One region of the Sinobaca sp. SA16-1 genome, then DNA from elsewhere that is predicted to be linked to it. Evidence: predicted binding sites of a transcription regulator. Region 1 holds the regulator's gene; each other region holds the start of a gene.

Evidence for each region. Region 1 encodes LexA, which represses DNA repair genes until DNA is damaged. Its sites were predicted from a motif close to CGAACATATGTTCG; they were not measured.
Region 2: AC5W2J_RS09705 (DNA polymerase IV) is a predicted target of LexA. The motif match lies at 3,224-3,237, and genes of this name have one in related genera.
Region 3: parE (DNA topoisomerase IV subunit B) is a predicted target of LexA. The motif match lies at 3,007-3,020, and genes of this name have one in related genera.

Annotation. Positions count from the first base shown of each region.
Region 1 is NZ_JCAKFL010000003.1:627,947-636,054, reverse strand. Features, by position in the region: gene AC5W2J_RS11205 (ABC transporter ATP-binding protein) at 1-1,085, opposite strand, end outside; gene AC5W2J_RS11200 (YneF family protein) at 1,223-1,492, opposite strand; gene tkt (transketolase) at 1,668-3,671, opposite strand; gene AC5W2J_RS11190 (DUF896 domain-containing protein) at 3,991-4,233, opposite strand; gene AC5W2J_RS11185 (YneB family resolvase-like protein) at 4,377-5,030, opposite strand; gene AC5W2J_RS11180 (hypothetical protein) at 5,060-5,275, opposite strand; gene lexA (transcriptional repressor LexA) at 5,436-6,065, shown strand; gene AC5W2J_RS11170 (hypothetical protein) at 6,194-6,355, shown strand; gene AC5W2J_RS11165 (hypothetical protein) at 6,545-6,757, shown strand; gene AC5W2J_RS11160 (hypothetical protein) at 6,788-7,033, opposite strand; gene AC5W2J_RS11155 (hypothetical protein) at 7,239-7,484, shown strand; gene AC5W2J_RS11150 (hypothetical protein) at 7,516-7,686, opposite strand; gene AC5W2J_RS11145 (DsrE/DsrF/DrsH-like family protein) at 8,036-8,108, opposite strand, start outside.
Region 2 is NZ_JCAKFL010000003.1:336,631-344,738, reverse strand. Features, by position in the region: gene AC5W2J_RS09730 (hypothetical protein) at 1-23, opposite strand, end outside; gene purT (formate-dependent phosphoribosylglycinamide formyltransferase) at 127-1,308, opposite strand; gene AC5W2J_RS09720 (YsnF/AvaK domain-containing protein) at 1,504-2,442, opposite strand; partial or broken gene AC5W2J_RS09715 (OsmC family protein) at 2,656-2,904, opposite strand; gene AC5W2J_RS09710 (hypothetical protein) at 2,926-3,120, opposite strand; gene AC5W2J_RS09705 (DNA polymerase IV) at 3,268-4,494, shown strand; gene AC5W2J_RS09700 (hypothetical protein) at 4,558-4,704, shown strand; gene AC5W2J_RS09695 (metal-sulfur cluster assembly factor) at 4,807-5,139, opposite strand; gene AC5W2J_RS09690 (hypothetical protein) at 5,325-5,708, shown strand; gene mbcS (acyl-CoA synthetase MbcS) at 5,856-7,430, shown strand; gene AC5W2J_RS09680 (NADPH-dependent FMN reductase) at 7,473-8,027, opposite strand.
Region 3 is NZ_JCAKFL010000002.1:62,184-70,291, reverse strand. Features, by position in the region: gene parC (DNA topoisomerase IV subunit A) at 1-961, opposite strand, end outside; gene parE (DNA topoisomerase IV subunit B) at 958-2,934, opposite strand; gene AC5W2J_RS04430 (CoA-binding protein) at 3,100-3,513, opposite strand; gene AC5W2J_RS04425 (ABC transporter permease/substrate-binding protein) at 3,538-5,067, opposite strand; gene AC5W2J_RS04420 (ABC transporter ATP-binding protein) at 5,067-6,131, opposite strand; gene fabG (3-oxoacyl-[acyl-carrier-protein] reductase) at 6,291-7,034, opposite strand; gene AC5W2J_RS04410 (GntP family permease) at 7,065-8,108, opposite strand, start outside.

The DNA.
Region 1 (8,108 bases):
TTCTCTGCATGAAAAGCAATCTGCTGGAGCGTCGGCTGTTCGGCCTGCGGGTAGCTGCAGCGTTCTATATTTACATCAATGTTTCCTGTAGGGACCGTGTTATAAACGGCACGTTCATCCGTAATATCCTGTTTTTCTGCCAGCAGTGATTCAATCCGTCCATAGCTTGCCCGGCCACGCTCTACGATATTAAAAAGCAGTCCAAACGCAAGCATGGGCCACGTCAGCATGCCAAGATACACGGTAAAGCTTGTTAATTCACCGATCGTCAGGTCTCCTGCAATCACAAACCGTGCTCCGAAAAAAACGGCCAGAAAATAGGAAACCCCTACGACAAGTGATATTGTCGGTTCAAATAATGCATCCACTCTTGCGACGTTTTCATTTTTTTGCACAACTTTATCGGACTGCCGGGAAAAGGCCGCCACTTCGGCTTTCTCCTGTCCAAATGCTTTAGTGACCCGGATACCGGACACGCTTTCCTGCACTTTATTGTTCAACTCGGAAAAGGCTGCCTGGGCCTGGCCAAAGCGGTGATGCAGAATATTGCCGTAAATGCTCGTAGCAGCCGCCATCAACGGCATCGGCAGAAGACATAAAAGCGTCAGCTGCCAGCTGATCGTAAAAGCCATCGCGGCTATGACAAATCCGCCCATTGCAACAGAATCAACGAGCGTTAACACGCCAATGCCGGCCGTTTGTTCCACCGCCTTGATATCGTTTGTGGAGTGGGCCATTAAATCCCCTGTCCGCCTTCTGTTGTAGAAGGAAGCACTCATTTTGGTGTAATGTTTATACAGCTGGCTTCTTAAAAGCCTGGCGAGGCGGATCGCCGCCCCAAAAATCATAATCCGCCATATGTAGCGGAATATATACATCAACACTCCTGCTCCGAGAAGCAGGACTGCCCAGTACTGTAAATCCCCAACTGTCAACGTGCCCTCGGCAATCTGGTCTACTACCCTTCCTGCCGCGTAGGGGGGAAGCAGAGACAGAGCGGATACGAGCATTAATATGCCGATCCCCACGCTGTATGCCAGCCATTCTTTTTTAAAAAACCATCGCAGCGACCAGAAGATCTGCATGTCTCTCCCTGCTTTCTTGTTCGTTTGTCTAATTGTTTATTATCATACGCCATTTCCCTTTTTGCCTTCAAGAAAGGAGCTGCGTAAAGCGCAGAAAAAGCATAAAAAAACGCTCTCTGTATTAGAGAGCGCTGCTATTATTTTTTTGCATTTTTCAACTCTTTTTTTGTTTCCTTTTTTGATTCTTTTGTATCCTGCTGACGCTGCATAGCCTTCATCATCTGATTAATTTTCTTCTGTGAAGGGTTCTGCCCCATCTGCATCATCATAACCCGCAGCATCTGTTCATTAATAGGCGGGTTTTTCTTTAAGTAGTTCATCATTGTTTTTCTGGCGATAAAAAAACCAAGCGCTGCCCCTGCGATTAAACACAGTACGCCGACGAGTACAAACCAAAGCCAATCCATTCCGGCACTTCCTCCTTCTATTTCTAGTGAACATCCTTTTTATCCTTCGTGGATACTGTAAGGACCTCTAACATTATACCTTACTAACAGGCGGATGAAAAGAGCCTCCCAGTGATTTGCTTCAATTTCCAGATCCGTAAAAAAAGAAGCCTGGATCTCGTCCAGGCTTTGCTTTTTATTTTTGAAGCAGGTCTTTTACAATAGATACTACATTTTCGGTTGTAAAGCCATACTCTTCCATAATTTTATCTCCAGGAGCAGAAGCTCCAAATTCATCAATTCCGAGAACGGCGCCTTCTGTGCCTACGTACTTGTACCAAGGCATTGTTGATCCCATTTCCATACCTAGAGCTGGTACTCCTTTTAACAGCACGCTGTCTCTGTAGCTTTGCGGCTGGCGGTCAAAAGCAAGAAAATCGGGCATACTTACTACGTTAGCCGCAATTCCTTCCTGCTCAAGTGCGGCTTTGGCATCCACTGCCAGCGCCACTTCCGAACCGGTAGCCAGAAGCTGCACTTCTGGTGAACCAACAGATTCTACGATATATGCGCCTTTAGCTACGCCCTCTTCCGCTCTTTCAGCAGAAGTTGACAGCGTAGGAAGACCTTGTCTGGTTAGAGACAGAACGGTTGGGCCGCCTGTGCTCTCCAATGCCACTTTCCAGGCCGCGGATGTTTCATTGCCGTCGGCTGGACGGATGACGTGAACGCCCGGGATTGCACGAAGAGCAGCGATTTGTTCAACGGGTTCATGTGTTGGGCCGTCTTCTCCGACTGCAATGCTGTCATGTGTGAACACATACGTTACAGGCAGATTCATTAATGCACTTAAGCGAAGTGCCGGACGAAGGTAATCAGAGAACACCAGGAACGTGGATGCATATGGGTGTACGCCTCCGTGCAGCTTAAGACCGTTAAGTGCAGAAGCCATGGCGAATTCTCTTACGCCAAACCAGATGTTACGTCCTTTGTAATTATCTTTTGTAAAATCTGTTTCTTCTTTAATTAATGTCTTATTGGAAGAAGCCAGGTCAGCCGAGCCGCCGAATAACGATGGCACGTGCTTGGAAATGGCCTGAAGCGCATCGCCTGAAGCAGCACGCGTAGCTACCTTTTCATTCGTATAGGCGGGAAGTTCTTTTTCCCATCCTTCAGGAAGCTCCCCTTTTAGCGCCTTAATGAATTGTTCAGCATCTTTTGGGTGCTTTTTCTGGTAATCCGTAAACAAATCGTTCCATTCTTTTTCTTTGCGGGCGCCTGCTGCTTTTTTCTCAGCGAAAAAGGCCGTTACTTCTGCCGGTACGTGGAATTCTTCTTCGTATTCCCACTTGTACATTCCTTTGGCCAATGTAATTTCTTCAGCGCCAAGCGGAGCACCGTGTGCTGCGTTGGTACCGCCTTTATTAGGAGAGCCGTAACCGATTGTCGTTTTGACTTCGATTAAAGTTGGCTTGCCTGCTTGCTTTGCTTCTTCAATTGCTTCTTTAATAGCTTTCGTATCATTGCCATCTTTTACGAGGATGGTGTGCCAGCCATATGCATCATAACGCTGCATGACATTTTCGGAAAATGACTGGTGCAGATCGCCATCGAGCGAAATATCGTTGGAATCATAAAGCACAATCAGGCGGTCCAGGTTCAGGTGACCGGCTAAAGAAGCGGACTCTGAACTGACCCCTTCCATGATATCCCCATCGCCGCATAGAACATATGTATAATGATCTACGAGCGGGAAGCTGCTTTTGTTGTAAGTAGCTGCCATATGGCGCTCTGCCATAGCCATGCCTGTTGCCATCGCAAGCCCCTGGCCAAGCGGACCGGTGGTGGCTTCAACGCCTGGTGTATGGCCGTATTCCGGGTGTCCCGGAGTTTTGCTTCCCCACTGTCTGAAGTTCTGAAGCTCTTCCAGAGAAAGGTCATAGCCGGTAAGATGAAGCAGGCTGTATAAAAGCATAGAGCCGTGTCCCGCGGATAGAACAAAACGGTCGCGGTTAAACCATTCCGGGTTGCCAGGATTATGATTCATGCACTCTGTCCACAAAGTAAAGGCCATTGGTGCCGCTCCCATAGGTAATCCCGGGTGACCGGAATTAGCCCGTTCAATGCTATCGATCGATAACGTACGAATCGTATTAATAGCTAAATTTTCTAATTGCGTCGCTGTAGTCTGCGCTGCCATAATCGTATTCTCCCCTTGTCTCTGTTTAGTAATTAACGTCCATCCATGAATAAATAATAAACGCTTTCTTTTTATTATACAAGAATCGCGGCGAAATACGTGGAATTTTTCTAAATCGTGCCGGCTTTCTTTTGACAGGCCGGATCTACCATCTCCGCTGTTTCTAATTCCTTTTGTTTAACGGAGTTGTAACCACGTTAAAAAGACCATCCTCTATTGTTTTAACGAAAATGGTCTTCCGGATTCCGCTCTTCGGGCAGCGGCTCATATACGAATATAATATCATTACGCCAGATGAAGAATATATTTGTGTGCCACGCTATCTGGAGCGGTACACTTTACGTTCTTTCTTTGATCGGTCCAGCTTATCGGGGGTAACGTCAGCGCCTTCAGGATCCACTACTTTAACCGAATGAAGCTGGTCTTTAAATGACGAACGGAAACTCTGCAGGTATTCTTCTCTCAGTTCGTGCTGTTCTATGCTCTCAGACTCCGTCAGGCCGGTTGTCTTCGCGCGCTGGGACAGCTCATTAATGCGTGCAATTTTGTCTTGGGATAACATGATATTCCCCCCTTTTATGTTCGTTTCCATGAATATCCTTCTATATTAATGGTACTTATATACCCGCTTTTATGCAAACGGAACCATCTTTGTTCTGGAGGGATAGGAAGGTATAGGGCCTCACCAAAGGCGCTCAGCCTTCACTACGACTGTTCATCTTCTTTTTTCATATGCTCCCGGTAGCGCCGGTGCACCGTGGCTTTAGATACATCGTATCCGAGTCCGCGCAGGGTCGCGGCAATATCATAAAAGGGAAGGTCCCGCTGACGGAGCCTGATGATCTCTTCTATCGGCACTTCTTTTTTTACACGCTCTCCCTGGCCCCGGTTTTTTAAATTCTTATCGGGGCGGTAGCCATTTTCTACTGCCCGCTTCATTCCGCGCTTGATCTTAAAATTATGCAGCCTGCGCTGATGCTCCTCCACGATGGAGAGTATATCAATCAGCATACTGTCTGACTCAGATAATTCAAGCACGCCGTTTTCCCGGACGGAATAAATTGTTACTCCACTTTTGTGGAGGGCGTGAAGGACCGCTACTTTTGCATGGCCTCTTCCAAGTCTCGTATCATCCTGCACGCACAAAATAGAAGCCTTTCCTGACGAAAAGTCTTCAAGCATCTCCAGCAGCCCTTCTCTTTCCATAGAATAGCCGCTCTGTTCTTCTTTGATTGTTTTATAAATAGGCAGATTGTTTCTCTTGGCAAGAGATGTCAATTCCTCCACCTGCCGCTCCAGAGAAGTCTGCTGTTCTTTCTTTTCGGTACTCACCCTGCAGTAGATAATGCACTTCTCCATCGTCCCACTTCACCTTCTGATTACTTTCATTAGTCCAGGGTATAATTCACCCATTGATAGGCGGTTAATTCCTGTTCGATCTGAAGCTCTTCTGCTTCCTCCGTTATATCGTCTTCATAAACAAAACCTGCTTCTGCATCTGGTGCATTAATCTGGACGGCTATAATTAGAAATAAAATTGATGCTGCAAATAGTAATAATATCATCCATTCCTGCATCGTTACATTCGTTATTTTTGAAATCATTGTAATTCCCCCGTTTTTAAGAATGTGTGTTCCCTTTTTTAAAAGTATAATAAGAACTTCTGTTCCCGTCAAGTAAAATTAGAACGGATGTTTGCATGTTCGTATTATTCATGATACAATTTTTTAAAATAACATTACACGCACAGGAGGTGCCGGGACTTTGACTAAATTATCAAAACGACAAGAACAAATACTTGACTATATAAAAGGGGAAGTACGTCTAAAAGGCTATCCCCCGTCTGTCCGGGAAATCGGAGAAGCTGTGGGACTCGCTTCCAGTTCTACCGTGCACGGACATTTATCCAGGCTTGAAAGCAAAGGTTTTATTCGACGCGATCCTACTAAACCAAGAGCAATAGAGGTGCTGTCTTTTGAAGATGCACCGCCTGAAATATCCGAAAGCTCTGCTGTGTACGTTCCGATGCTCGGTAAAGTTACAGCCGGTGAACCCATTACAGCTATCGAAAACATAGAGGAATACATTCCTCTTCCGGAACGTATGGTGGCAAATGAACATGAGAATGTTTTTGTCCTTACTATTCAGGGGGAAAGTATGATTGAAGCCGGTATTTACGATAAAGACCTGGTTATTGTCAGACAGCAGCAGACAGCAAACAACGGAGACATTATTGTAGCAATGACCGAAGAGCTCGAAGCGACCGTAAAGCGTTTTTACAGGGAGAGCGGTTATATCCGCCTGCAGCCTGAAAATGCAGCCATGGACCCTATTATTCTTGATGACTGTACTGTTCTTGGTAAAGTCATCGGCGTTTTCCGCACCATTCATTAACGAATAGAAAACGGCTTCCTTCATTATTGAAGAAAGCCGTTTTTTCATTGAGAGGTTTTGAAAAAACCTGTTGTGGTATACAAATATATAATTAAATACAGCTATGATCATGGAAAGGAGATAAGCCATTGCTCTATATTAAATGCCATTCATGCGGCAAAGAAACAAAAGCAGAGGTGCAGATGCCGGCTTCTGATCTAAGCGATGCTGCTATTGATCAGGAATACCAGAATTGCCCTCAGTGCGGCAGTCCTATTAAGCTGCTTGCCGATGATATATACGAAAAATAGAATGCCCACTGGGTATTCTATTTTTATTTGCTTCTTTTTTTCTATTGTTCACCAGTTAGTCATTTTTTTCGCTGTTTTGTCACTTTTTAGACATTGATTTCACGTCTCTAATGCGGTTTAATAGGAATAAGGCAAACAACGCTCACTATTTCACAAGAGCGGAATCTATACTAATCAGGAGATGTTGAAATGGCTGCATCTAATATAATGGAACGTGTATTTAACAGTACATTATTTATCGGCGTAATTTCCGCTGTGCTTGCTAACTTAATTTTGATCGATATTCTCCATTTTCAGGAGACTCTCGCTCTTACTATACTGGTTCTGGTGTTCATTTTTCTTCTCGTATTTACCGCAGTAAAATCTATCTTTTTTCTATTTCTTGATGTCGTAAGGCATTAAAAAAGCGTCCCCTGCAGGGAACGCTTTTTTTTATTCTTCTGGTTCTGGTTCTTTTACCGGCTTGGTGTCTTCTCTTAAGTTAAACCCGGTTAATTCTTCATAAGAAGTGGTGCGATAGGTTTCATAATGCTTTTCTACTTCTTTATCAACATCTTTTTGAGAAAGTACATTATGACGTAGAATAAGATCCCATAAAATTTTGTTTCTTGCCTGCTCGATAGAAAGCTGACTCGCTAAATCCATAATCATATCTTCTGTATTTCTTCCACTTACCATATTCGTTCCATCCCCTTTCCGTATGCCATTATCCTACAGTATACCGTATCCTTCAAGGGAGAGTCCTTGTCCCTTGTATTCCATCTTAAAATTGTGCGCTTTCTGCCTGGAGGTGCTTCAAATCGGTTCTTCCTGCTTCATCGTTTTGATATCCCGGGAACCGGGAAGAGAACAAAGAGACCATTTAAACAAAGGAGAGATACATGTGGATATTATTAAAAAGTTTGTTGACCATCATATGGACAAATATAAAGAAGGAAATACGTTTGAAGCCGATGACGCTTTTCGACGGGACCAAAAGGAAGTTGCTGATTCATTGGGCCTTAACCTGCAGGACCCGGCGGATGAACGATTATTCCGGTCATTTGAGAGTATGGTAAAAGATTACGCTAACGGCACTAACTCGTACGATGAAATTGAGCATAAAGCAGTTGAAATCCAAAAAAAATAATCATCTAAAGCTCTCACGCTTGAGAGCTTTTTTATTTTGTTACTTTTGTAACGACGGTATAATGCTCATCTGTATGCTTTATAACCTGCTGAATCTCCGCATGCTGGAATTCTTCGGCATACTCCAACATTAACTTTTCTATTTCGACTGGAAGAAACCCCGCATCTTTTAAAAAAAGATCATGGTATAACTCTTCTGTCATATTATCTCCCCGCTTTCTTGTTTTCTTCTTCTATTATAAAAGATTTTTTCTTCATATTCGCGGTTTTAAACCGATACATAGAAAAAGCTAATAAAATGCAACCTTTTTTAGGAAATATCGACTATAATAAAGTAAACTATTTACCATAATTATGAATATATAGATACAGGAGGACTAACGTGAAAAAATTTATAGTAGGAATTGCTATAGCCGGTATTATGGGCGCTGTCACTTCCTGCGGCATCGCCTGACAGCTGCCGGGTTTCCTGTCGTTCAGTCCGTATCCACCCTACATATTAGAAAGAGCCTGTTCCCTTAGGGGCACAGGCTCTTTTCTGCAGTATACGTATTAAATAAACAGGTTAATGTTGGACTCTTCTGCTTCTGCCAGGTAAGTAGCGACACCGGCGTAATCCAGTCCA
Region 2 (8,108 bases), 290 kb from region 1:
AGAGCTGATATTGATTTAAGCATGTGTTCCTCTCCCATTCTGCTCGATTATGCTTTTACAATACCACATATTTTTAAGAGAAGAAGACCTTATAACAAAAAATACTATTACGTTTTGATTGCAATATCATTCTTCCACAATGGTTATTTTTTCTGCTGCCTGTTTAGAACGCCGTTTAGCTTCCTCCACATCGGCGCCGAGGCTTATTGTTACAGCCATCCGCCGTCCCGGCTTTGTTTCCGGCTTCCCAAAAATCCGAAGCTCGGTTTCCGCGGTTCGCAGCGCTTCCGCGGCACCTTCAATATGATAGTTTTTGGATTCTTTTTCAGCCTTCACTGCATAAGAAGCCCCGGCACGGTGAAATACAATATCTTCAATCGGAAGACCGAGCACGGCACGGACATGAAGGGCAAATTCTGATAAATGCTGGGTAGCCAGCGTCACCATTCCGGTATCATGGGGACGAGGCGATACTTCACTAAAATATACGCCGTCTTTCGTCAAAAAGAGCTCCACGCCAAACAATCCGTACCCGCCTAAAGCAGCGGTTACTTTTTCAGCTATTCTTTTTGCTTCTTCCAGCTGGGAACCAGGCATTGGGTGAGGCTGCCAGGACTGAATATAGTCTCCATCCTTCTGCTCGTGTCCAATAGGTTCACAATAAGACGTGCCGGAAACAGACTGGACGGTTAATAGTGTAATCTCCGACTCGAAGGGAATAAACGATTCGACAATCACTCGATTTTTCTTGCCTCTTCCACTGCCGACCGCCTCCTCCCAGGAGTTTTCTGCGTCTGACTCAGAACGGCACACGGTCTGCCCTTTCCCTGAAGAACTCATCACTGGTTTAATCACGCAGGGCGTGCCGATTTCTTTTACTGCCAGTTCAAGTTCTTCCAGATTATCTGCAAATTGATAAGAAGCTGTAGGTATCCCCAGTTCTTCACTTGCCAGACGGCGGATGCCTTCCCGATCCATCGTCAAATGGGCAGCTCTGGCTGTTGGAATAACGTGAAACCCCTCTTCTTCGAGCTCAATCAACGCTTCTGTTGCCAGCGCTTCAATCTCAGGAACAATGTAGTCCGGTTTTTCCCAGCGTACAATTTCTTTTAATTTGTCGCCTTCAAGCATATTAATGACGTAAGAGCGGTGGGCAGTCTGCATTGCCGGAGCTCCATCATACCTGTCCACGGCGATCGTTTCTATACCTAAACGCTGGGCCTCCAAAATAACTTCTTTTCCGAGTTCACCGGATCCTAAAATCATTAACTTTATTCCTTTTTGTTGTAAAGGTGCTCCTATATTCATGCGTTTCCTCCCAGAAATCGTAGTCCTTCCCATCTTACAACCTGTTCTGTGTTTTTTTCAACAAGAATACGAACAAATTTTAAAATTATTTACTTATTATTCGTTTTTGAGGGGCTATATCGTGTTTTTCTCCTTACATGCAAAAAAACTGCCTGCAAGGAGGACTATCCCTCATTACAGGCAGTTTCTGTTCTATTACTTCTCTCTGTTTTCCGGCTTAATATTTTCTTCCCCTTCAATACGGGCTTCTTCACGCTTTACTTTTTCAGTTGTTTCCTCTGTTTCCTGGTACTTTCTTTTGCCGACTACAACTTCGTCTGTTACGACCGGCGTTTTTTTGATTTCAATTTGTTCTTCTACAATAGGCACCCGGATTTCTTCGGACTCATCTGAAAATTCTCCGATTTTTGTGCCTGTTGCATCTTGATCTGCTTCGGAAACCGCGCGTCTTTCAATATACACTTCTTCACGCTGTACCGGTACTTTAATCGTTTTTTCAACTTCTACTACTTCTTTTCTAACTTCTACTTCGCCTTTTTCTACCTTTTTCTTGCTCACATCCAGCTTTTCTTCATGCAGACGCAGGGCCTGCTGTTCTTCTGTTTCTGCATCGCCTTCACGTTTTGCAGAAGCTGTTTCCGAAGGCTGTGCTGCTGCAGGTCTGCTCTCGGATGGGACCGCTTTTAAAGATGGAGATCTTTTTTCTGTTGTATGCGTTTCTTTTTCCTGTGCTGATGACGCAGTCGCTGTATGTTCGGTAAAGCTTCTCGATGTAACGGCTGTGCCTTCGTGAGCCACGACAATAATATTGCCTTCTCTAATGTCCGTGTCGTATTTTTCAGCCTCTTCTCCTGTAAGCCCAAGACGGATTAAGGTGACATCTGATTCTTCTGCCTGATGTTCCGGAGAGAGCGCTTCTTTTAAGTTCTCTACAAGACCTCTGCCGCTGCTGCCTTCTTTTGTATGTTCTAAATGAATATTTGCTCCTGTTTCTTTAGAAAGATAAGCAGCGCTGTCTTTGTTGTTTAATACAATCGAAATATCATTTGATTCAAGTCCTTGTTCTTTTAGTCCGGCTACTGCACCAATAGCCTGTTGTTCGTTCTGGTAAGATCCAATTACTCTTGTTTCCATTTTATAAAACCTCCGTTTAATGTAGGTACCTGTTTGTTCTTTATTTAGTATGCTATGGTTTACCTTCCCTTCTAAGGCTTTTTGAAACTAAATTCTCTTGTATCACAGCAAACTCAAGACAAAAGACTATTCCTTCTGGAAACAATCTCTATCCTACGGCCTAGTAAAGCATAAAAAGGTCCTCCTTTTTTATAGGAGAACCTCGAACAGCTGTTACTCTTCCGTTATGTCCCATGTATAGCGGAAGTCAATGCATCCATTTAATGTCTGCGCTACCGGACAGCCTCTGTCAAACACTTGAAGCGCTCTTTCAGCCGGCTCTTTTTTGCCTGCCGGAATGCTTAGTTCAAAATGGACGTCAATTTTTGTGATTTTCAGTACGCCTTCCGGCGCTTCAATTGTTCCTTTGGCAACAGCTTTTAATTTATTCGGATAAGGTGGTATACCGCGCGCATCCAGCGCGCCGGATAAAGTGCCGGTAAGTCAGCCTCCTGCTGAGGCAACAATATGATCGAGTGTTGATGGATATTCGGTTTCAGGAGAAACACCGTAAAACTCTTTCACTCCTCCATGCACGCCGTAATGAAACGGCTCCTCGAATCCTTCAATATAAGCTTTACGGTGAGGCGGTTCATGCTGCTCAATATTAATTGTCGTTAATTCAATAGGCTTATTCATGGATTTCCCTCCTTGAATTTGGTGATGATCAACTGTTCCCTTTTTATCATTCTTTTAAGCATAGCCTCTTTTTTCTGCTGATAAAGTAGTCTATACTTTTATACGAACAAACGTTTCTATTCCATATCGGAAAAGGGGTGCTGCGCGGTGGATGAGCGGATTATTTTTTTAATCGATATGCAGTCTTTTTATGCCAACCTGGAAAAGCTGGCCCATCCTTTATTAACAGAACAGCCTGTCGTGGTTGCCGGAGACCCTTCTATTCGGAGTGGTGTTATTTTAGCTGCCTGTCCGACTGCTAAATCCTACGGGATTCAAACCGCGGAACCAATCTGGCAGGCGCAGTACAAGTGTCCGCACGTACATATACTCAAGCCCCATATGCAGTTTTACGTTGATGTATCCGTTACGATTTCCACTTTTCTGGAGCAGTACAGCACGGCCGTCGAGCCTTACAGTATTGATGAAATATTTCTTGATCTTCCCGCCATGTCTTACGAAAAAGCTGAACTGCTTGCCCGGCACATAAAGCAGCGCCTGCTTCGGGAAATTGGCGTTCAGGCCCGTATTGGCATTGGCCCGACAAAGGTTTATGCCAAGATGGCCTGCGATCATTTTGCGAAAGAAAACGAAACAGGTACCGCTGTTTTATGCGATGCTAATGTCGCCGAACAGCTGTGGCCTCTTCCAATAAGAAAATTGTTCAGCGTAGGCAGCCGGATGGAAGCGCACCTTCTTAATATGGGAATTCGTACCATCGGCCAGCTGGCCGGTTTTCCGCTCCGCGACTTAAAGAAAAGATGGGGTATTAACGGAGAACTGCTTTGGCAGACCGCACACGGCCGGGACGCTTCCCCGGTTTCCCCTGCTACTCATCAAAAAAGAAAATCCATCGGCCATCATATGACTCTGCCGCGCGATTATTACCACTGGTCGGAAGTCAAAGTAGTGCTTCGGGAACTGAGTGAAGAAGTAAGCAGACGGTGCAGGCAGCAGGCCTCCTTAGGGCAGGTAGTCAGTACAGGAGCCGTCGGGCAGGAACATGGGTTTCCACGGTCTTTCCAGCGGCAGCAGCGCCTTTTTGAACCGACGAACAGCGGGAAGGTTATCTTTAAAACAGCGTCCGCTTTATTTAAAGATTACTGGGACGGCACCCCGATTAGAAGCCTCGGTATTTCCTTGAGTGCCCTTCAGCCGGATGAGTATAAGCAATTAAGTTTATTTAACAGTGAAGAGGTTCCGGAAGTTCTGTATCATACCATTGATCAGCTGAAAGATAAGTACGGAATGGATGCCGTTCTCTACGCTTCCTCTCTTTCTCCTGCCGGACAGGCTGTGATTCGTGCCAAAAAAATCGGCGGCCATTATAAATAATTTTGTTTCTTCTATTATAAAAGGTGGTATAAGTAGACATCAGCCGCTAAGGGAGGAATTTGTATGCATAAACTGAGCCGTCTGCTTTTCAGGGCATCAAGAACGATGGGTGATGCCCAGGCCGTCCGCAACGGTACCATAGGAAAAAGAATTGCCCGCCGTCTTATTGGAAGACAGGCCGGAAGATTGATTCGTAAAATTATCCGCTGATTTGTATGACCGCCCTCATTTTTATATTACATTTAAGCGATGTAACCGCACCATATCTTTCCATAGAAAAAGCCAGGCGGCTGCCTGGCTTTCTTTTGTTTCTTACGATTCGTGAACTCCTAACGCAATTTTTGCGTAACGGGACATCATGCTCTTATCCCACTGCGGGCTCCATACAATGTCGACGTCGACTTCTTTGATTTCACCGAATTCCTGCAGCTCTTCCAGCGAGCTTTTTATGTCGCTTACTATCGTGGCTGCTAAAGGACATCCCATCGCGGTTAATGTCATGGTGATTTTAACATTGTTTTCATTATCAAGGTCTACATTGTATATTAAGCCTAAATTGACTATATCAATATCCAGTTCCGGGTCAATAACGTTTTCGAGTTCTGCATAGACGCGGTCAATCATTTCCTGTTTTTCATCTGTCATGTTATCTACCTCCCGTTCTTTCTACAAAAAGTATAACAAAATCCAGCTGAATAGAACAAATTCCTGCTTTTGGCCAGCAGATAACTGTTCAATACCGGCTTATTTATAGTATACTTCATCATGTACTTTAAAAGCCTGCATTTGTATTTTGCACTTATTCCTTAATGAAAGGAGAACAAACCAGCATGCTGCTATGGATTACTGCTATTATCCTTGGCCTCGCGGCCGCTTATCACTTATCGGCCCGATGGGTTCCAGCCGGCCGGGCATCCTGCACCGATCTCCCGGACAAGGCTCTTCTTTCAGGAGATACTGTTATATTAGATATCCGGGAATATCAGGATGCCGCACACAATCCGGTATCCGAGGCACAGGTGCTTCCTTATCCGTATTTAAAAAGGTATCTCCCTACTATTGAAAAGCAGCATGTTTTTCTAATAGCTCCAGACAAGGTTTCAAAAAACCTCGCTATTCGGATGCTGCGCAGAAATAATATACATGTTGCCCGTTATACCATTGTGGAGCGCAGCACACATGGAGGACAGCCGCTTAAAGCTCCATGTAATTAGTATCACGAATACTTTCAATAGAAAGCAGCTAATTACTCAGTTGTTTTCTTTTTTCTTTATACAAATGAACAGGTGTTCATTATTCTCTACCTTTCTTTTACCTATTCTAGTATACTTGCATTAATTCCACTAAAGGAGGCCGCACATATGAAGAGAGAGGATCTACTTGCACCGGCTCAATACAATATCGTAAATGAGCTGGACGCATACAAAAATGATGATCAGAAAACCGCCATTCGGTGGATGAACGAAAAAAAAGAACGGCGTGATGTTTCCTACAAAACCCTGTTGGAAAAAGCCAGCCAGTTTGCCGGGGTGCTTCTCGAGCAGGGAATAGAAAAAGGCGATAAAATCCTTATTATTGTTCCGAGGCTTCCAGAAGCTTATATGATGTATCTTGCCTGCTTGAAAGTCGGAGCGGTCGCTATTCCGAGTTCGGAAATGCTTCGTTCCAAAGATCTGATTTATCGTCTCCATCACTCTGAAGCTGTCGGAATTATCGCACATCATCATTCGACAGAAGAAGTGGATGCTATCACTGAAGAGCTGCCTCACCTGCAGTTTAAGATGACCCTTGGAGGTGCGGTGGACGGATGGCTTCACGCAGATGCCCTTGCTGAAACAAAAGAAAAGAATCTTCCTACAGCAGATACAAACAGCAGTGATGTAGCCTTTTTATCCTACACTTCCGGTACAACCGGAAATCCTAAAGGCGTTATCCATACTCATGCCTGGGCATATGCCCACGTAAGGACTGCAGCTAAAGAATGGCTTGGTGTCAGGGAAAATGATATCGTCTGGGCCACTGCAGCGCCGGGATGGCAGAAGTGGGTATGGAGCCCATTTCTTTCTACCGTTATGCTTGGGGCTACTGCTTTTGTTTATCATGGCGGATTTAAGCCGGATACTTATTTACAGCTTCTGCAGGAAGAGAATATTCAAGTACTTTGCTGCACGCCTACCGAGTACCGCTTAATGGCAAAAGTCGACAACCTTGGCTCATACAGCCTCCCTCATCTCCGGAGCACCGTATCAGCCGGAGAGCCGTTGAACCGACCAGTGATTGAAGCGTTTAAACAGGCTTTTAATGTAGACGTAAGAGATGGTTACGGGCAGACAGAAAATACCCTTCTGGTCGGAACACTTTTAGGTATGGACGTAAAGCCCGGCTCGATGGGCAAGCCGACACCCGGGAATCCGGTCGCTATTATTAATGATATGGCTGAACCTGCCGGCATCGGAGAAGTAGGCGATATTGCGGTGCATAAAGACTGCCCGGCTCTTTTTAAACATTACTACAGAGATGCGGAAAGAACAGCAGGCTCATTCAGAGGCGACTGGTATTTAACAGGAGATCAGGCCTCTATGGATGAGGACGGTTATTACTGGTTTGAAGGCCGCAGTGATGATATTATTATCAGCTCCGGCTATACGATTGGGCCATTCGAGGTCGAAGACGCTCTTCTTAAGCATCCACAGGTGCAGGAATGCGCCGTTGTGGCTGCCCCTGACGAAGTCAGAGGAAATATCGTAAAAGCATTTGTTGTTATAAAAGGTGATCAGCCAGCGGATAAAGATCATTTTGTACTAGAGCTGCAGAACCATGTTAAACAAATGACAGCGCCTTACAAATACCCGCGTCGCATTGAATTTATAGAAGAACTGCCAAAAACCACGTCTGGTAAAATCAGAAGAGTGGACCTGCGCAAGCAGAGCCGCTAGGTCACAAAAAAAGCAGAACCCCTGCAGGGGTTCTGCTTTTTTTTATGTCTGCTGTTGTTTGATCCATTCAATAAAAGCAGCTTCCGCTTTTTTTAACGTCCTCTGAAGCCGTTCATCCGTAATAACTCCGTTGTCATCGATTTTTTTAGGAGCAGCGCCTATAAATACTTCCGGCTGCTGCAATACCAGACTGCCGCACGCAGCCAGCGTCTGCTTTATCTGTACTTGTCCTAAAGCCGTGCCCAGAATGGTAGGAGAAGCACCTAAAACAAAGGCAGGCTTTTTATCCAGAACGTTTTCATTTGTTACACTGCCCGCCCAATCCAGCGCATTCTTCATAACTCCCGGCATGCCGTGGCTGTATTCCGGACTTACGATCAATATACCGTCTGCCTGTTTGAGCTTTTTTTTCATTTCGGCCGGGTGGTCGGGATCTCCGCCTACTTCTTCATCCGCATTAAAAAGAGGAATATCTGCCAGATCAATCCATTCATACTCTACTTTGCTGTCTGCCTGTTCTATCATGTGATGCAGCACTTTTTTGTTTAAAGATTCTTTGCGAAGACTCCCGGCAATTGCAGCGATTTTTATTTTCATTTTTACATTCCTCCCGTCATTTCTACATTACAGATTTACATTCTGCCCCGCAACAATGCTGATTGAAAAAAACTATGAAAG
Region 3 (8,108 bases), on a different contig from region 1:
CCTTGTATAAAAAAGTCAGCACGTTTTCGGGATCGGCTTCTTTTTTTAGTTCTACTACAATCCGCAGACCGGTCCGATCGGTGTCGTCCCGTACTTCGGCAATACCGTCAATCTTTTTATCAAAGCGGATTTCATCCATTTTTTTAACCAGGTTTGATTTGACCACATCATAAGGAATTTCGGTAATCACGATCTGCTTGCGTCCTCCGCGGAGCTCTTGAATGTCCGCATTGGCACGCAGCATTACTTTGCCTTTACCGGTTTCATATGCACTGCGGATGCCTTCAAGCCCCTGAATTGTGCCTCCGGTCGGGAAATCCGGCCCTTTCAGCACGGTCATCAGCTCGTCAACACCGGCTTCCGGTTTATCAATCATCATTAAGGCCGCGTCAATCACTTCGCCGAGCTGATGCGGAGGAATGTCGGTGGCATACCCTGCGCTGATCCCGGTGGAGCCGTTCACAAGCAGGTTCGGGTACATTGCCGGCAGCACAACCGGCTCTTCCTGGGAATCATCAAAGTTCGGAATATATTCAACCGTGCTTTTTTCAATATCGCGCAGCAGTTCTGCTGAAAGCGCGGACAGGCGTGCCTCGGTATAACGCATCGCGGCAGGCGGGTCTCCGTCCACCGAACCGTTGTTACCGTGCATCTGCACGAGCGCATTGCGGACTTTCCAATCCTGGCTCATCCGTACCATCGCTTCGTACACAGAGCTGTCTCCATGCGGGTGGTAGTTACCGATTACGTTACCTACCGTTTTGGCGGCTTTACGAAACGGTTTTTCAAACGTATTGCCTTCGTGGTACATCGCATACAAAATCCGGCGCTGCACCGGCTTTAAGCCGTCGCGGGCATCAGGCAGGGCCCGCTCCTGGATAATATATTTGCTGTAGCGGCCGAAACGGTCGCCGATAACATCTTCAAGCGGTAAGTCTAAAAACTTCTCTGTATGCGTCATTCGTATTCATCCTCCAGGTGAAGGTTTTCGTTTTCCAGAATGTTGCTGTCTTCCTCCAGCCCAAAGGCTACATTCGATTCAATCCACTTCCGGCGGGGTTCTACTTTATCGCCCATCAGTACGCTGACGCGTTTATCGGCACGGGCGAGGTCTTCAATCGTCACCCGGATCAACGTGCGTGATTCCGGGTTCATTGTCGTTTCCCACAGCTGGGTGGCATCCATTTCCCCGAGACCCTTGTAGCGCTGAATGATATAGCCTTTGCCGATTTTTTTCATCGCTTCCTGCATGCCTTCTTCATCCCAGGCATATTCTGTTTTTTCTTTTTTGCCGGAGCCTTTGCTTACCTTGTACAGCGGCGGCAGGGCGATGTACACCTTCCCGGAGGAAATCAGCTCCCGCATGTACCGGTAAAAGAACGTCAGCAGCAGCACCTGAATGTGGGCCCCGTCCGTATCGGCATCGGTCATAATGACAACTTTATCGTAGTTGCGCTCTTCGAGAACAAAATCAGCACCGACTCCCGCCCCGAGAGCATAAATAATCGTGCGGATTTCTTCGTTTTTCATAATATCGTCTATGCGGGCTTTTTCCGTATTGATGACTTTGCCGCGCAGAGGCAGCACCGCCTGGAATTTCCGGTCCCGTCCCTGCTTGGCCGAACCACCGGCAGAATCACCCTCGACAAGGTACAGCTCATTGCGGTCTGGATTTTTAGACTGGGCCGGGGTCAGCTTGCCGCTGAGAAGCACGTCTTTTTTCCGGTTTTTCTTGCCGTTTCTGGCTTCTTCTCTGGCCCGGCGCGCCGCTTCTCTTGCCTGGGACGCCTTGACGGCCTTTTTAATCAGCATCTGGCTGACAGTTGGGTTTTCTTCAAAAAAGTAGGTCAGTTTCTCCGCCAGTACCTGCTCTACGGCAGAACGGGCGTCAGGTGTACCGAGCTTGCTTTTTGTCTGGCCTTCAAACTGGAGCTTTTCCTCCGGCACCCGGATCGAAATCACCGATGTAAAGCCTTCACGGATATCCGAGCCGTCGAGGTTTTTGTCTTTTTCTTTTAACAGGCCGGTCTTTCTTGCGTATTCATTCACAATCCGGGTCAGCGCCGATCTTGCTCCGGACTCATGGGTCCCCCCGTCTCTTGTGCGGACATTGTTTACAAAAGAAAGCGTTGTTTCAGTGTAGGCGTCGTTGAATTGAAACGCGGTCTCCACTTCAATATCCTGGTTCACGCCTTCAAAAAAGACGACCGGATGAAGCGTTTCCTTGTCTTCGTTCAAATATTCCACAAAAGCTTTAATGCCTGTATCAAACGAAAACGTATCGGTCACAACTTCCTTCTGGCGTTCATCGCGGATACCGATCGTTACTCCGCCCAAAAGAAACGCCGCTTCTCTTAAGCGTTCAGCTAACGTGTCATACTGAAACACCGTATGGTTAAAAATCGATGGATCCGGCTTAAACCGGATCGTCGTGCCTGTTTTTTTTGTGGGTCCTTTTTTTACAAGGCCGGTCACCGGCTTGCCGCCGTCCCGGAACGACTGCTGAAAGCTCTCGCCGTTGCGGTCAATCATCACGTCGAGTGATTCAGACAAAGCATTCACAACAGAAGCCCCTACGCCATGGAGCCCTCCGCTCGTCGCATAGCCGCCCTGGCCGAACTTACCGCCGGCATGAAGCACGGTAAGGATGACTTCCGGCGTTGGCTTGCCGGTTTGATGCATTCCGGTCGGCATGCCTCTTCCGGCGTCAGACACGCTGACGCTGTTATCTTTATGCAGAACGACCTGAATGTCTTTGCCGAATCCGGCCAGTGCTTCGTCGACTGCGTTATCTACGATTTCAAAAACAAGATGATGAAGTCCCCGGCTATCGGTACTTCCGATATACATGCCGGGGCGTTTGCGAACCGCTTCAAGGCCTTCGAGGACCTGAATCGACTCGTCGTTATATTGGTATGTTTCCTTTGCTGCCAAAAAATCCGACTCCCTTCTCATGCAAAAACAAATATCTTTGTATAATATCTTATCATACCATACGCCTTTATACGAACGTATGTTTTATATGACACTTCCTCCATCAAAATATCACAAAAAAACAAAAAGAACCAGTTCAACTTTGAACTGGTTCCCGGAATTGTTTTAGCGTGTCATCTGGTATTCGACCTTTATGCACGAATTCATAATGACATTGGTATTTGTTTCCTTTAAAATATCCGTCACCTCTGGATGGGATACGCCGAGCTGGGCCCAGAAGGTGCCGGCGTTAATCTCGAGCGCGTCGCGGGCAACATCGGGAAGAAACTCACTGCGGCGGAATACGTTCACAATGTCTACCGGTCCGTCAATATCCTGCAGGCGCTTCACGGCTTTGACGCCAAGCACCTCATCGACGGTCGGGTTCACCGGGATAATCTCATATCCGGCCTGCTGCATCTGGCTGCTCACCTGATAGGATGTGCGCGAGGGGTTGTCAGACAGCCCCACCACTGCAATGCGTTTGCTCGTATCCAGTATCTGTTTTATTTTCTGCTGGTTCGGGTTCTTGTGTGCCATTGTATCTCTCCTTTAACATCAGGGTTAGAGTAAATCCACCGACTGCAGAAACTCTTCTGCTACGTCGTAAGGGTCTTCGTCTTCGTATTCCACTTTGTAGTTCATCTCCTGCATTTCCTCATCGGTAATCATCCCGCTGAGACGATTCAGGGGCTCTTCGAGTTCCGGATACTCTTCAAGCGTTTCCTGTTTCATGAGAGGTGCTCCCTGGTAAGGCGGGAACAGATTCTCGTCATCTTCCATCAGGGCCAGGTCGTACTCGATAATATCTGCCCCTGTCGAAAAGGCATCAATAAAATCAACCTGTTCGGTCGTTAATGCCCGGGTACGCAGACCTGAATCCATCGTCTCTACATTTTCAAAAGAAAAGCCGTAGATGTCCTGTAACCCTATATACCCGTCTTCGCGGTCGGCAAACTCAAACGTAAAGCCGGCGGTAAGCTGATCCCGGTATGGCTCCATGTCCGAGATCGTCTCAATGCCGAGCTCTTCAGCGGTTTCTGCCCGTACCGCAAGCGCATAGGTATTGTTAAAGGCCATTGGCTCCAGATAGGCCAGGTCGTATTCTTCCATCAGGCCTGTTTTCGTACGTTCATACACTTCTTCTTCGGTCGTTCCCGGCTCCGGCGTTTCATCGAGCAGTGTCGTCAGTGCCGTGCCGGTGAATTCCAGGTAAATATCGACATCGTCGGACTGAAGCGCGTTAAACGCAATATCAGTGCTTCCCATCCCGGTGCGGATATCCACCAGTAAATCCGTTTCCTCCTCAATGAGGTGCTTGTACATATTCGCAATAATTTCCGGCTCAGCGGTAATCTTGCCGCCGATTGTAATCTGCGGCTGCTGGGCAAAGGAAAACAGCGGCGCCAGAGCGATCGCAATCGACAGCCCGAGCACAACAAAAATAGGGGCGAGCGTTTTCCCCTGGGAGCGCTTTTCCGTCATGCGCAGTATAAAGTCAAAAAACAGGGCCAAAAGAGCTGCGGGAAGAGCCCCCAGGAGGATATACGCATTGTTTGCTCTGTCGATCCCGGTCATAATAAAGTCGCCGAGGCCGCCGGCGCTGATCAGCGCTGCGAGCGTAGCCGTGCCGACAATTAAAACCATCGACGTGCGAATGCCCGCCATAATGATCGGCATCGCCATCGGAAGCTCGATTTTACGAAGCTTTCGAAACGAAGACATCCCCATGCCGACAGCTGCTTCCTGAATCGACGGATCGACTCCCTGTATGCCCGTGTATGTATTCCGCAGAATGGGAAGAAGCGCATAGGCGGTAAGAGCGACTACGGCCGGCAGGGTGCCAATTTGATTCAAAAGCAGGATCATAAACCCGAGCAGCGCCAGACTCGGAATCGTCTGCAGCACGGCAGCGACTCCAATAATCGGCTCCGCAAATTTCTGCTTCCGGGTAAGAATAATGCCAAGCGGGACGGCAATCAGAACGGCAAACAACAGCGCCACGACGGACATATGCACGTGCTGCCACATCACCTGCCAGAATTCGCCCTGGCGGGTGGAAAACAGCTCCCATAGTTCCTGTAAGGTCGCCATCAGGCCAGCTCCCCTTCCGGTTTCAGCTGGGCTTTTTTCATAAACTGGACAATATCCCGGTAGCTGAGGACCCCATCAATGCGGGTGCCGGTCAGCACGGGAAGCGCATCGAGCTCCGTGTTGTCAAAGGATTTCAAAGCATGTTTGAGCGTGTCGTCCGGATGCACGGCCGGATCATTGGATACGATGCCTTCGGCTGCCCGCCGTCCGACGTACGTGCGGTCGTCTCTAAAAATATAAAGGGGCGCCGGGTACAGGGGATACCCGCTGACTTCCTGATGCCGTGCGAGCAGGTGGCTGTCCGGATTCATCACTTCTTTTACCCGGGTGTCCCACGGGTCGCGGCGGTCGCCGATAAAGCTTTTCACAAAATCGTCGACCGGCTCATTTACAAGCTCTTCGCGGCTGCCCACCTGAACGATATGGCCGTCTTTCATCAGACAGATGCGGTCGCCAAGGGCGAGCGCTTCGTCAATATCGTGCGTCACAAACACAATCGTTTTCTGGATATCGGCCTGAAGCCGGCGGATATCTTTTTGCAGCTGTTCACGGCTGATCGGATCGAGCGCACTGAACGGTTCATCCATTAAAATAATGTCCGGGTTGCCGGCCAGGGCACGGATAACACCGATCCGCTGCTGCTGTCCGCCGGAGAGTTCGGAGGGCCGGCGGTTCCGATAAGTATCCGGATCGAGGCCGACCATGCGGAGGAGCTCATCCACCCGCTCATGGACTTCTGTTTTTTTCCACTTGCGCATTTCCGGTACGACTGCGATGTTTTCGGCAATCGTCATCGTCGGGAACAGGGCAATCTGCTGGAGCACATAGCCGATGTTCCAGCGCAGCTCCTGGCGGTTCCAGTCGGTGATATCTTTATCCTCGATGGTAATGCGGCCAGAAGTCGGTTCAATAAGGCGGTTGATCATTTTCAGCGTGGTCGTTTTTCCACAGCCGCTTGGGCCGATCAGAACAAAAAACTCGCCTTTGTTGATTGTCAGGTTAAATTGTTCTACGGCGGTGGACTGGTCTGCAAATTGCTTTGTAATGTCGTGAAAAGATATCATGTCGTCAAGCCCTTTCTTGGTATAATCGCCTGTTGCCTCGCATACAGGGGGAGGAAAGCTGACCTAATCATATTTCATCTTCCAATCCTTTACAAACAAAAAGGGACGACAAAAAACCGGAGGGGACGTGGTGTCTCCTCCGGTCTGTTGATTTATTGGTTAAATTACCGCACCGCCGTCTACATTCAGGACGGTGCCTGTAATAAAGGACGCTTCGTCTGAAGCGAGAAATGCGTAGGCGTTGGCAATGTCTTCGGGGGTGCCGAGCGTACCGAGCACCGCTTTTTCTTTCATCATTGCCAAGGCTTTTTCCGGCATTTTCTCTGTCATCGGGGACAGAATGAAGCCCGGTGCCACCGAGTTCACCCTGATTTTCCAGCGGCCGAGCTCTTTCGCCCACGTTTTCGTCATGCCATTGATGCCGAACTTGGAGGCCGCGTAGTTGGTCTGGCCGAAATTGCCATAGATACCTACGACTGAGGAGGCGTTTAAAATCACACCGGACTCCTGCTCTTTCATGAGCGCCGCCGCTTTCTGGGTCATGAGGAATACGCCTTTTAAATTAACGTTTATGACCTTGTCCCAGTCCTCTTCTTCCATTTTTAACAGCTGGGCGTCTGCTGTAATCCCGGCATTGTTGATTAAAATATCCACCTTCGAAAACGTTTGAACGCTTTTTTCGAGGACATGGTCAATATCGGTTTTGTTTGTAATGTCGGCTTTAAGCCCGAGTATGTGACTTTCGTACTCTGTTGATTCGTTAACAACGTGGTCGAGGTCTTCCTGATTCACATCCACGATCACGACGTTCGCGCCTTCTGTGAGAAACTTTTTGGCGGTAGCCGCGCCAATGCCGCGGCCGCCTCCTGTAATAACCGCTGTTTTTCCTTCTAATCGTTTCATGATTTATCCTGATCCTTTCTGTTCGGTGTATTACACAAGACCCATGCTTGCTAGAACGATGGCAACAACAGTAGCGAAAATTGGAATCGCTACGGCAACGACGAAGATGTCTTTATAGGAATCTTTATGCGTCATACCGGTTACGGCAAGGAGCGTCAGGACAGCACCGTTATGAGGAAGGGCATCGAGGCCGCCGGATGACAATGAGGCTACCCGGTGGAATGCTTCCGGACTGATGCCCGTCTCGAGTGCGAGCTGATAATACTGCTCGCCCAGCGCTTCAAGCGCGATACCCATACCGCCTGACGCAGAACCGGTTGCCCCTGCCAGGATGTTAACGGCAATCGCTTCGGAAATCAGCGGACTGCCGCGGACGCCGAGAAGCAGTTCTGTTAACCGGTCAAATCCGGGTACGTTCTGTACTACCGTACCAAACCCAACGGCGGCACTTGTATTAATAATAGCGAGTACAGAACCGGACGCCCCGGCGTTCATCGCCTTTACATACCCTCTCCACTTGTCGATATTGAGCAGCAGGATAAGCACGATACCGGAAATCAAGGCAACGACGATATCCCAGCCGAGTATGTTTAATGTGACCAGTACAACGATAAGCGGCAGAATCGACAGCAGAAACAACGGAGTTTTTCCATCATCTTCCACAATTTTTTTGTCTTTTGGTTCGGTGAAAATCTCACCCTTCGCACTCATTTTCTTTTCTCTCCACCGCAGGTACAAGTAACCGCCGACGCCCATCACAGCAGCGGCCGCAAGACCCATCACAGGGGCAGCCGTGGCTGTCGTTTCAAAGGAGGCAATTGGGATCAGGTTCTGAATCTGCGGCGTTCCCGGCAGGGCCGTCATCGTAAACGTGAGGGCGCCAAGTGCAATGGTAGGCGGGATCAGCTTTCTTGTAATGTTTGCCTCTCTGAACAATGTAAGAGACAGCGGATACACGGCAAACACAACGACAAAGAGGCTGACTCCCCCGTAAGTAAGAATAGCAGCGGACACGACAACGCTTAAGATGGCCCGCTTTGTTCCGATAAAACGGCTCAGTGCCATTGCAACAGA